Regions from separate parts of the Bacillus salitolerans genome, predicted to be linked through region 3. Evidence: riboswitches for the same ligand, from Rfam matches in the RefSeq annotation. Region 3 holds a riboswitch; each other region holds the start of a gene.
The links. A riboswitch is a leader RNA that binds a small molecule or an ion and turns the genes downstream of it on or off. The one in region 3 is predicted to bind cyclic di-GMP.

Region 1: it holds a riboswitch for cyclic di-GMP, as region 3 does, so the genes downstream of both, ACFSCX_RS10370 (S-layer homology domain-containing protein) here and ACFSCX_RS01615 (DUF192 domain-containing protein) in region 3, are expected to answer to the same signal.
Region 2: it holds a riboswitch for cyclic di-GMP, as region 3 does, so the genes downstream of both, ACFSCX_RS06305 (AimR family lysis-lysogeny pheromone receptor) here and ACFSCX_RS01615 (DUF192 domain-containing protein) in region 3, are expected to answer to the same signal.

The regions. Positions count from the first base shown of each region.
Region 1 covers NZ_JBHUEM010000014.1:50,958-54,199, reverse strand. The annotation lists gene ACFSCX_RS10385 (amino acid ABC transporter ATP-binding protein) at 1-484, shown strand, start outside; gene ACFSCX_RS10380 (SHOCT domain-containing protein) at 625-972, shown strand; gene ACFSCX_RS10375 (YwpF-like family protein) at 1,268-1,705, opposite strand; cyclic di-GMP riboswitch class I at 1,876-1,958, shown strand; gene ACFSCX_RS10370 (S-layer homology domain-containing protein) at 2,048-3,242, shown strand, end outside.
Region 2 covers NZ_JBHUEM010000005.1:73,950-77,191, reverse strand. The annotation lists gene ACFSCX_RS06315 (hypothetical protein) at 1-760, shown strand, start outside; gene ACFSCX_RS06310 (hypothetical protein) at 847-1,431, shown strand; cyclic di-GMP riboswitch class I at 1,695-1,778, shown strand; gene ACFSCX_RS06305 (AimR family lysis-lysogeny pheromone receptor) at 1,921-3,048, shown strand; gene ACFSCX_RS06300 (hypothetical protein) at 3,128-3,242, shown strand, end outside.
Region 3 covers NZ_JBHUEM010000003.1:13,077-16,318, forward strand. The annotation lists gene ACFSCX_RS01605 (spore germination protein) at 7-228, opposite strand; gene ACFSCX_RS01610 (aspartyl-phosphate phosphatase Spo0E family protein) at 385-519, opposite strand; cyclic di-GMP riboswitch class I at 934-1,025, shown strand; gene ACFSCX_RS01615 (DUF192 domain-containing protein) at 1,113-1,457, shown strand; gene ACFSCX_RS01620 (Flp family type IVb pilin) at 1,475-1,645, shown strand; gene ACFSCX_RS01625 (Flp family type IVb pilin) at 1,671-1,850, shown strand; gene ACFSCX_RS01630 (Flp family type IVb pilin) at 1,902-2,078, shown strand; gene ACFSCX_RS01635 (A24 family peptidase) at 2,506-3,024, shown strand; gene ACFSCX_RS01640 (TadE/TadG family type IV pilus assembly protein) at 3,018-3,242, shown strand, end outside.

The DNA.
Region 1 (3,242 bases), on a different contig from region 3:
TATGGTGTTTCAGCAATTTAATTTATTTCCACATAAAACAGTGATAGAAAATATCATTCTATCTCCTATGAAAGTATTGAACCAAACAAATGAGGAGGCACAGAAACACGCTTATGCTTTACTCGATAAAGTAGGCTTACGAGAAAAAGCAAATTCCTACCCAGGAGAGCTATCAGGTGGTCAAAAACAGAGAGTTGCCATTGCAAGAGCATTAGCCATGAATCCAAAAATAATGTTATTTGATGAACCTACTTCATCCCTTGACCCAGAGGTAGTTGGGGAAGTTTTAGAGGTAATGAAGCAGCTCGCTAAAGAAGGTATGACGATGGTCGTGGTTACCCATGAGATGGGTTTTGCGAAAGAGGTAGGGGACAGAGTCCTATTCATGGATGGCGGCTATATTGTCGAGCAGAATATACCAGAAGAACTATTCGGAAACCCTCAGAACAATCGAACAAAAGTGTTTTTAAGTAAAGTATTGTAAAAAAGAGTAAGGGAATTCCTTGCTCTTTCTTTGTTTGCTCTTAAAGTCTTTTAAATTGAAACTAATTTTTGATTTGAACGTAAAAGTAATACAATAAAACAGTTAGAGATTACTATAAGTATGAGGGAGGCTAACAATGGATGTTTCCACAATACCGTGTTAAACCAAGCAAAAGCTCTTCAGTTCTAGGAATGGTTATTGGTATTATTTTTGTATGTATCGGGGTTTTTCAATTTATTTCAGTTGGAATTTTTGGAATAATATGGACTTTAGTGGCAGCTACTATTACTATTTATCATGCAGTTAACGTTTTTTCTAAAGAAGGTGTATCATCCTACCAGGTAGACGTTGGAGCACATAACAACACGAAAACAACATCCGAAGATATTGAAGCAGATATTCGCAAACTACATCGTTTAATGGAAGATAACATAATTAGTGAGGAAGAATACACTCGAAAGAAAGAAGAGTTATTAAATAAATGGTAAATACATTAGTCCCTTAATGAATAGCGTTTAAGTAAATGGATGAATAAGTTTATCCATTCTTTGGTAACGGTGTATTCTAAAGGGATAAAACAAAAGGTGCAAGTGCTCCGTTTAGCCTAAGGCAGAGCAAATGTTCCTAAATGAGAAAAAGGGTGCTTTTCCCTCTTACTCATTAAGGGTTATTTGATCTCAAGTGGCTGGGTGCTGGAGCTGGATTCCAAGTCACTAGTCCATTCTCTTGCTGAAAACTTTTTTACTTTCTAAAAAAAATAAAAAGGAGTGGATAGCCCACTCCTTACTTAGTTTGTACACCAATGGTTTTCTTATCAGAAACGCGTTTTTTGAACTCCTGTAACAGGTCATTCCCATGGAAGCCTTCTTCAATTAAATCGGTTAGGACACCTTCTGAAATATCTGCCTTCCCAACTAAAACAGCGTTTAAAAGGATACTCATGTTTTCTTCCATCATATTAATTGATCGAACGGTCGTGATAAAGGTCGCAGGGTCGTTATCTTTACGTGAAATCGTTGCCTCTATCTTTACTTCTTGATCTGCACTTTGAAGGGTAGAGAAGAGTTCCTCGTAACTTTTATCTACGTAGATCTCTATTAACCAGCGTCTTTCTTCGTCTTCTTTATTTATAACAAGTCCATCTAGTAAATGAATTTCTTGAGCTTTCACTTCATCGGTAGGGTGTGAAATTTTTAAGGAAACTAATTTAAAAGTTTTCATAGCTCCTCCTTCTCTCAGGTCATTTTTACCATTATAGCATGTTTTTCCATCTGCTGTAATTGTTGACTCAGGTTCTTAAAATCCCCTAAATTTCGACAAAAAATTAGTTATTTTTACATATGTTAACGATGTATTCCATCTGATAGAATGGGTATAAGTTAATTTTCATCTTCCGTTAATCGCAAACTCAGTGAAAGCTGAGGACGCAAAGCCACGGGCCTACAGCATTTGCCATGGTCGCCGGGTTGCCGAAGAAGGTGTGGATCGGATACCAGCCACCCTTAACCAGGTGGTTTTTTATGTTCAGATGGAAATTAACAAAACTTTATAGGAGGTTACGTTATGATGAAGAAATTACCTTTTTTATGCTTAGCAATGCTATTAACGTTCGGAACAGTAACACCTGCATTAGCTGAAGAGAGCACAACACCACAAGAACCAGTTTCTCCAGAAGAGCCAGTAGAATCAGAAGAATCTAGTACATCGGAAGAAACTACTGAAGCAGAAGAAAGAGAAACGGTAGAAGTAGAATTTGAGGATACGAAAAGCCTGGAATGGGTAAAAGAATCGATTGGTCGTATGAAGGTTAAAGGGATTTTTAACGGATATGGTGATGGTACATTCCAGCCGAATAAGCCTGTAACGAGAATGCAGTCCATTATTACAGCTGTGCGCTTACTTGGTCTTGAGGAAGAAGCGGTAGCGGCAGCATCATCTGAAACAATATTAGCGTTTAAAGACGCGGTCTATTTTGAAAAAAATCCTGAAGCAAAAGGCTACATCATTGTTGCGTTAGAAAACGGGTTATTTGATGCTTCAGAGGATAAGGTAGACCCAAATAAACCTGCTTCACGTGTATGGATATCTACTATTTTAGTACGTGCATTGGGATTAGAAGAGCAAGCACTTCAGTCTATGACAGATATCCCAAATTTTAAAGATGTGAAAGAAATTCCAGCTGCTTCGATTGGTTATGTTAATGTAGCGGTGGAGTACGGTATTTTTACAGGGACAGAGGCGGGATTATTCCAACCGAATAAGAACATTACACGTGCCCAAATGGCTGCTGTCTTAGACCGCACATCTACTAGTTTACTAGAAGAAAATGGTGCTACTACGATTCAAGGAGTAGTAACGGAAATAACAGAAGCGGAAGCAGCCTTGGAACTTACGGTTGAGATTTCAACAGGTGAAACATTATCATACTCGGTAGATGCTAAGCTTCTTGTTTCATATGAAGGGAAATTCCTTTCAGCAGATCAATTAGTTGTGGGTGATCCCATCCAGTTTTATGTCGAGGATGGAAAAGTACTAGAAGCGTCTATTTTAACAAAGGAGCAAGTAGAAACAGCATTAAATGCTCCGCTTGGTATTCAAGAGCTAAAGGTTGAAATCGAATTCGAAAATGATGGGGAAGTAGAAGTTAAATATAAGAATTCAAAAGGTAAAGTAGAAGCAAAAATTGAAGCAGAGGAACTAGAACTAAAAGGTGAAGAAGCATTAGTGGCGATTGAAGAACTGCTAGCAGAATGGAACT
Region 2 (3,242 bases), on a different contig from region 3:
AGTAGTAGATGCATTATCTATCATTCAACTAGTAGTGATTCATGTATTGGAGCAATATTGTATGATCAAAGCAGACATTATCCGTGTTTCTCGAATGGTAACATATGATTTTGTAATGAGTTATCAAGAAGAAAAGCAAATGGAGATGGAGTTGGTCACTGAAACAGTCGTTGAATCTGCTCCAGTTGAAACTACGCAAGTACCAGAGGTTAAAAGAGCAGTATTAAATGATGATACCTTACAATTTCTTTCAATGATTGAACAAGAAGTGAATGGGCCTCAAGCGGAGCAATACGAAGAGCCTATGTCTCAGGATTCCTATATTGATTGTATGGAACCCGACAATTACGTAACGGTATCAATGGATGATGAGTTAAACCAGTTAGATATGATGATGGAACAACAACCAATTGAGGATTGTCTAACAATGGAAGACTTATCTGAAGATGATGAAAACATTGAACTGGATGGATCATATTCTGAACTGGCAACAGCTCGTATAAGAGACGGTTTAATGGGAGAGCAAAAATGGACTGTTCAAGTTGTCGGGATTGAGAATGAGTACGTTCATGTGTCCGATGGGAACCGTATTTGGTTAAACATGGGTGACGCAAGTTCGATGGTTGGTGTTGGAGAAATCTTATCCGTAGTTGTGAATCGTACGGAAAAGGATATCACTGTCCAACATATTGATGCCATTGAACGAACCATTTCTCAGGATTATCTCATACCGGATGAGTACATGGCAGCCGTTTGTTAATAAAAAAGTAAACAAAGAGAGGGAGTAAGTACAGATACCATGTGCTTGCTCCTTTTTTCATTTTAACGTTGAGAGGAGTATATATTATGGTCCGAACATATAGAATTTGGACAACCAAAGAAGAAGAATATCTCTATGAAATAGTAGGAAAATTCGATTTGGAGACAATTGCAACTACCTTAGATAGGGATATTGGTTCAGTGGAAGCTAAATTAAAACGAATGGGTCTTAGTACTAAAGATCATGAGGGTGAATTGACACTTAAGGAATTAGCTAGGCTATTAAAAACAACACCTTACCAATTAGGAAAACTGAAAAAAAATGAGGGACTTCCTGTAAAAGAGAAGGTTACTAGGAAGAAATGTACTTATCAAATGATTGCTCCGAAAGACTTCTGGAATTGGGCAAAGAAGAACCAAGACAAGATTGATTTCACGAAATATGAAAGGTATTCCATCTTACCTGAGCCAACTTGGGTAGAAGATGCTTGTAAACGTCAAACACAAGCTAAACGAGCTTACGAAAGATGGTCTGATGAGGAAGATCGAAAACTAATGAACTTGCTTCGACAAGGTTTAGTTTATGAAGAAGCAGGAGAGCTTCTCCGAAGGACTAAAGGAGCCATTCAAATGAGAGTAATAGAACTATCTAATATGAACCAAAACGCTTAGTAGCAAGATAAAAAGGATTAATGCTTTATTTTAGTCCTTTTTACTATTGTTATTAGGTAAGAAAGGAGAGTTGGTATATCTGGATAAGATTAACAAGTGGAAGTTGAGTAAGTTAAGAGAAGTTTCATACTATTGGAAATATAGAACAACTTTGCCAAATAGCATTGTCAAGAGGTAAATAAATAGATATACTACTTTTGTACTGATAAGCATTCTCGTTTCAATATAATATATTACAAAAGTACTAATTTATATCTATATACATCCGTTAAAGGCAAAACCATTGAAAAGTGGTGACGCAAAGCTTAAGGGGCTAAAGTGATAAACTATGCTAGCCAGCTATCGGGATAATCCATGAGGTATCCTATGTAGGATACTTTTTTATTATCTACGCCTAGAGGATAAATATACAGTATACAGCTTATACGACTCCAAATCTTCTAGACTATTCGTGCAAATAGATATTAAACTTGAAAGTGAAGTGATAATATGTATACTAAGTTTTTGTGCCGACTAGAGGCTGATTTAAAAAAGAAAAGAATTAAAAAGAAAGACATTTCTATTTTATTCGAATGTACACCAGCTAACGTTACTCTTATATTTAAAGGAAAAGCTGCATTTCATTTTTCAAATTTTTATAAATTGGCAGAATTATTATACGAAGGCGAGCCAGATATCTTTAATCGAGTAATGAGGGAATTTTGTATACTTTCCGATCGTCCAGATAATGAGCCAATGATATTAGAATATTTAATGAACAATGGATATTTCGAATTAGCCGAAGAATTGGCATACAAATTTGACAATCCAGAATTTTCTCCTCTATATCTATTGTTAATGCAAAGAAATCGTGGTGCTTTTGTTAATAAAAAACAGGAAATGTATAGGCGAACTGAGCAAATAAAATTAAATACGAACTTTACAAAAGAAACATCTAAGGTCATGATGGAGATCCTAACTTTATATAGCTTTTATGACCTTAATGCTTGGAACGTCATGTTAGATTTAGTAGATGATGTTACAGAGTTAGTATTGCAACTTGAAGATAGTTATTTCAAACATTCTATGCTGATTAGGGTATGGGAAATGAAATCAACTGTGTTCATGGCTCGAAATGAAAAGGAAAAGGCACGGGAAATGGCTTGGACTATCATTAATTCTGGAAACATTTATCATTTTCCTATAATTTCTGCCTATGCGTTACTCGCTCAGTTACATGCAGAACATGATTATGAACAGAGCATCCAATATATTAAAAAATCATTATCCTTATTAGAAGTAGTAAATAAGGATTTCACTATAAAAAGAGTACAATTAGAAGCTACGCATGATTTTATTCGTCTAATACACAATGATTTTAATGAACTCTTTTTATCAGATCGAGCAGAAGTCTGCCATTATCATGCTAGATTGGAAGGGAAAGAAAACCAAGATAAGTGCTTATCAATTTTGAATGAAATTGAAAGGAAAAGGGGCGAGTTAACTTCCTTCCAATTGTATTACAAAGGTATATGTCTTAGAAATCAAGCCCTTTTAAAGGTTGCTATTGAGGGATTCCAAACAGGTGGAAATCTATTCTATGCAAGCTTAATCAGAAGTTTAGCCAGTGATTTGTAAAAAAGTGTTGATTCTCCAAATATGGAAGATTATAATAAATTTAGGAATATGTCAGTTAAATGATATATGAGGTGACAATATGAATAAGTTTGTTAAGGTTTGTTTAGGAGCATCATTGACTTTAACTCTTGGACTAGGAGTATTCGCTAGTGATGAAGTTAATGCAAAGAAAGAAGAGAAGTTTAAGCTCTTCA
Region 3 (3,242 bases):
TCCCTCCTAATTGAAATCTACAATAGGTTGATCAACGGCATCATTATCATCTGTATTCGTTGAACTCTGATTATTATAAACCCGCAGACCATCACCAGTATTAAAGGATCCTGCCCCGGAAAAGGTTTTTGCTGTAGAATTTGGTGTCATCATAAATACATCACCAATATTGAAGACACTCGAGGCCCCTATACTAATAACTTTTACTGCACCGACAATAGCAGGCATTAAAAACATCCTTTTTCAATAGATTACATGCAGTATAATATGGATAAATGCCTGGGAATGTTCACGAAGTCACAGTAAAATCTTTAGAAAAATAAAAAAGACTCGTCTATCTGACAAGTCTTACATGTTCTAGTTGTAAAATTCCGTATATATTAGTTAGATGCCTAGTTTTTTATTGATTAATTCATCTAATTCTTGGCTACAAATTACGGTTTCTTCTGCTGTAAGCCCAAATTCCAGGGCTAAGAAAATCATTTTCTTTCTTTTTTCCTCAATCATCACTTCAAGCATTTTTCTTCTCCTACTATCTAGAAATCATCGAATCCATACAATTAATATGTAATAAGATGTACAGAATAATTATACAAACTATGAAAAGAAAAGGAATAGTTTCGATAAAAGAAGTGCTAAAGTTACAAAACATAGCATATTTCTACAAAATAAATAGTTGAATGGTCACGAATTAGCTCAGTAATTTGCAGAATTCTAATAATTCTGTCAGTTAACTAGTTTTCATGGACTACAAAAAGCCAACAATTGGTATTAAATGAAGCTTCTTTTGCAATTTTCTTTATCTTTTTTAACGAAATGTGACAAAAGACCAATAATTTAGCAGGAGGAAAATAAGCTCTATGATGGATATGTCTTTTCCGTTATATCTCCTATGATAGTTACAAGAGATCAGTCAGAAGCATAAACGCTGATTCTCGATAAAGGCAAAGCTGATGAAAATCAGTGACGCAAAGCTAAAGGGGCTAAGGTGTGATAAAAACACACTACGCCAGCCAGTTACCGAAAGAATAGGGGCGTTTCATTTTTTATAGCTAAAACCCCACTTTCGGTAAAGGTGGGGCTATTTTAATTACAAGGAGGTGAAAAGGCGGGTGAAGCTCATCAACCTGAAAACGAAGCTCGAGTTAGCTAATCAGATCGGACAAGCAAATACATTTTTCACACGATTAAAAGGGCTAATGTTTTCTAGTGAACTCCCTTCAGGCTGTGCACTTCACATCATGCCCTGCCAATCGGTTCATACGTACTTCATGAATTACAACATTGACGTATTATTTATGGATGATAACCAGAAGGTTGTAGGTATTGTTGAATCGATGCAACCGAGAAAAGTCACGAAAGTGTATCGGAAAGCAAAGTCAGTCATTGAATTACCTGAAGGAACGGTTGCATCTACTGGTTTAAAAGTAGGAGATGTCCTTTCATTTGAAGTGTAATTCAAGGAGGTTGTATGTTGAAGAAATTAATAGACTTAAGTCTAAAAGAGAATGGGCAAGGACTAACCGAGTATGGGTTAGTATTGGGACTAGTTTCAATTGCAGTAATCGGGTTGTTCAATATACTTGGTGATGCAATTACAGCAATGTTTGAAAATGCTCTCGCCATACTATTAAGTAGGGAATAATCAAATAAATGAAGAGGGAGAGATCATGATGAACAAACTAAAAGGATTATTTTTAGAAGAAAAAGGACAAGGGATGACAGAGTACGGTTTAGTATTAGGTGTTATCGCGGTAGCGGCAGTTGGAGCCTTAATCGCTTTACGTGATGAAATAACAAATATGTTTGAAACAGTATCAAATGCTGTATTAAATCGTGAAGGTCAATAATTCTATTCAAGTAATTTTGTTATATAAAAAATGAAGAGGGAGAGATTAATAATGAACAAACTAAAAGGGCTAATAAAAGAAGAAAAAGGGCAAGGGATGACAGAGTACGGATTGGTACTAGGTGTTATCGCCGTAGCAGCTGTTGGTGCATTAGTAGCGTTACGTGATGAAATTACAGCTATGTTTGAAACAGTATCAAATGCTGTATTAAATCGTGAAGGTCAGTAATTTATCAGTTATAGCCTTAATACTTATTTTATATCAACTAATAGTATATGCCCCATACGTTTTCAAAACGTGGGGCTCTTTTTAGCTCATAGGAAAGTATTAAATTTTTCATGTAGTTAAAGAACTGCGTATTTATTATTGCGTTACAAATAGGAAACTGCATAAAAAAAAATAGGCGAACGCTGGCGTCGAAGGACTGGTCGCTAGCCAAGTTTTTCAAAATTATTAAGAAAGTATAAAAGTTTTTCAGCAAGAGAATGGGCTAGTCACTTGGAATCCAGATCCAGCACCTAGCTACAAGGTCAAATAACCTTAAATGAATAAAAAGGGAAAAGCACCCTTTTTCACATTTAGGAACATTTCTGCCTTAGGCTAAACGGGGCGCCCTGAGCTTTTGTTCTAACAGTTTAATAGAGGTAGTGATAAAATGATTAATTTTACTATGCTCATCATATTAACCATTTGTCTATTTACTGACTTAAGAGAAAGGAAAATATATAATATCGTCATTTTTCCAGCTCTAGTAGTAGCCATTGGTTCCAATGCTTGGATGGATGGTTTATCTGGACTATGGTTTAGTGTTACTGGCTTTGTTGTGGGATTTATGATTCTGTTAATCCCTTACTTTATGGGGGGAATGGGTGCTGGAGATGTGAAGCTGTTAGCACTTATTGGAGCGTTAAAGGGAGTCATGTTTGTGCTAACAACAGCCATCTTTATGGCCATTATAGGCGGAGTCATGGGCGTATTGATCCTCTTATTTAGAAAAGGGGCTATAAAGAGAATAAAGTCCATTCTGTTTTCAGCAGCCTGTATTAAGATGGGAATGAAAATCCCATTAATGATTGACAAAGATGGGTTAAAAACCACTTATCCATATGGAGTGGCAATAGTAGGAGGAGCCATCATAAGCTTACTTAATAGAGAGTGGGTGCTTTTATGGTAAGAAACGAAAAGGGCCAATCATTAGTAGAAACCGCACTAGTGTTACCCATATTATTGCTTCTTATAGTAGGTATCATTGATTTTGGTAGAGTTCTCTATTTTTATTCACATCTTCAGTTAGCGACTCAGGAAACAGCAAGATTAGGCGGATTGGGGAAAACGGACATCGAAATAACAGACTTTGCTCGAGATTATATAGACATAGGTGATCCAGCACAA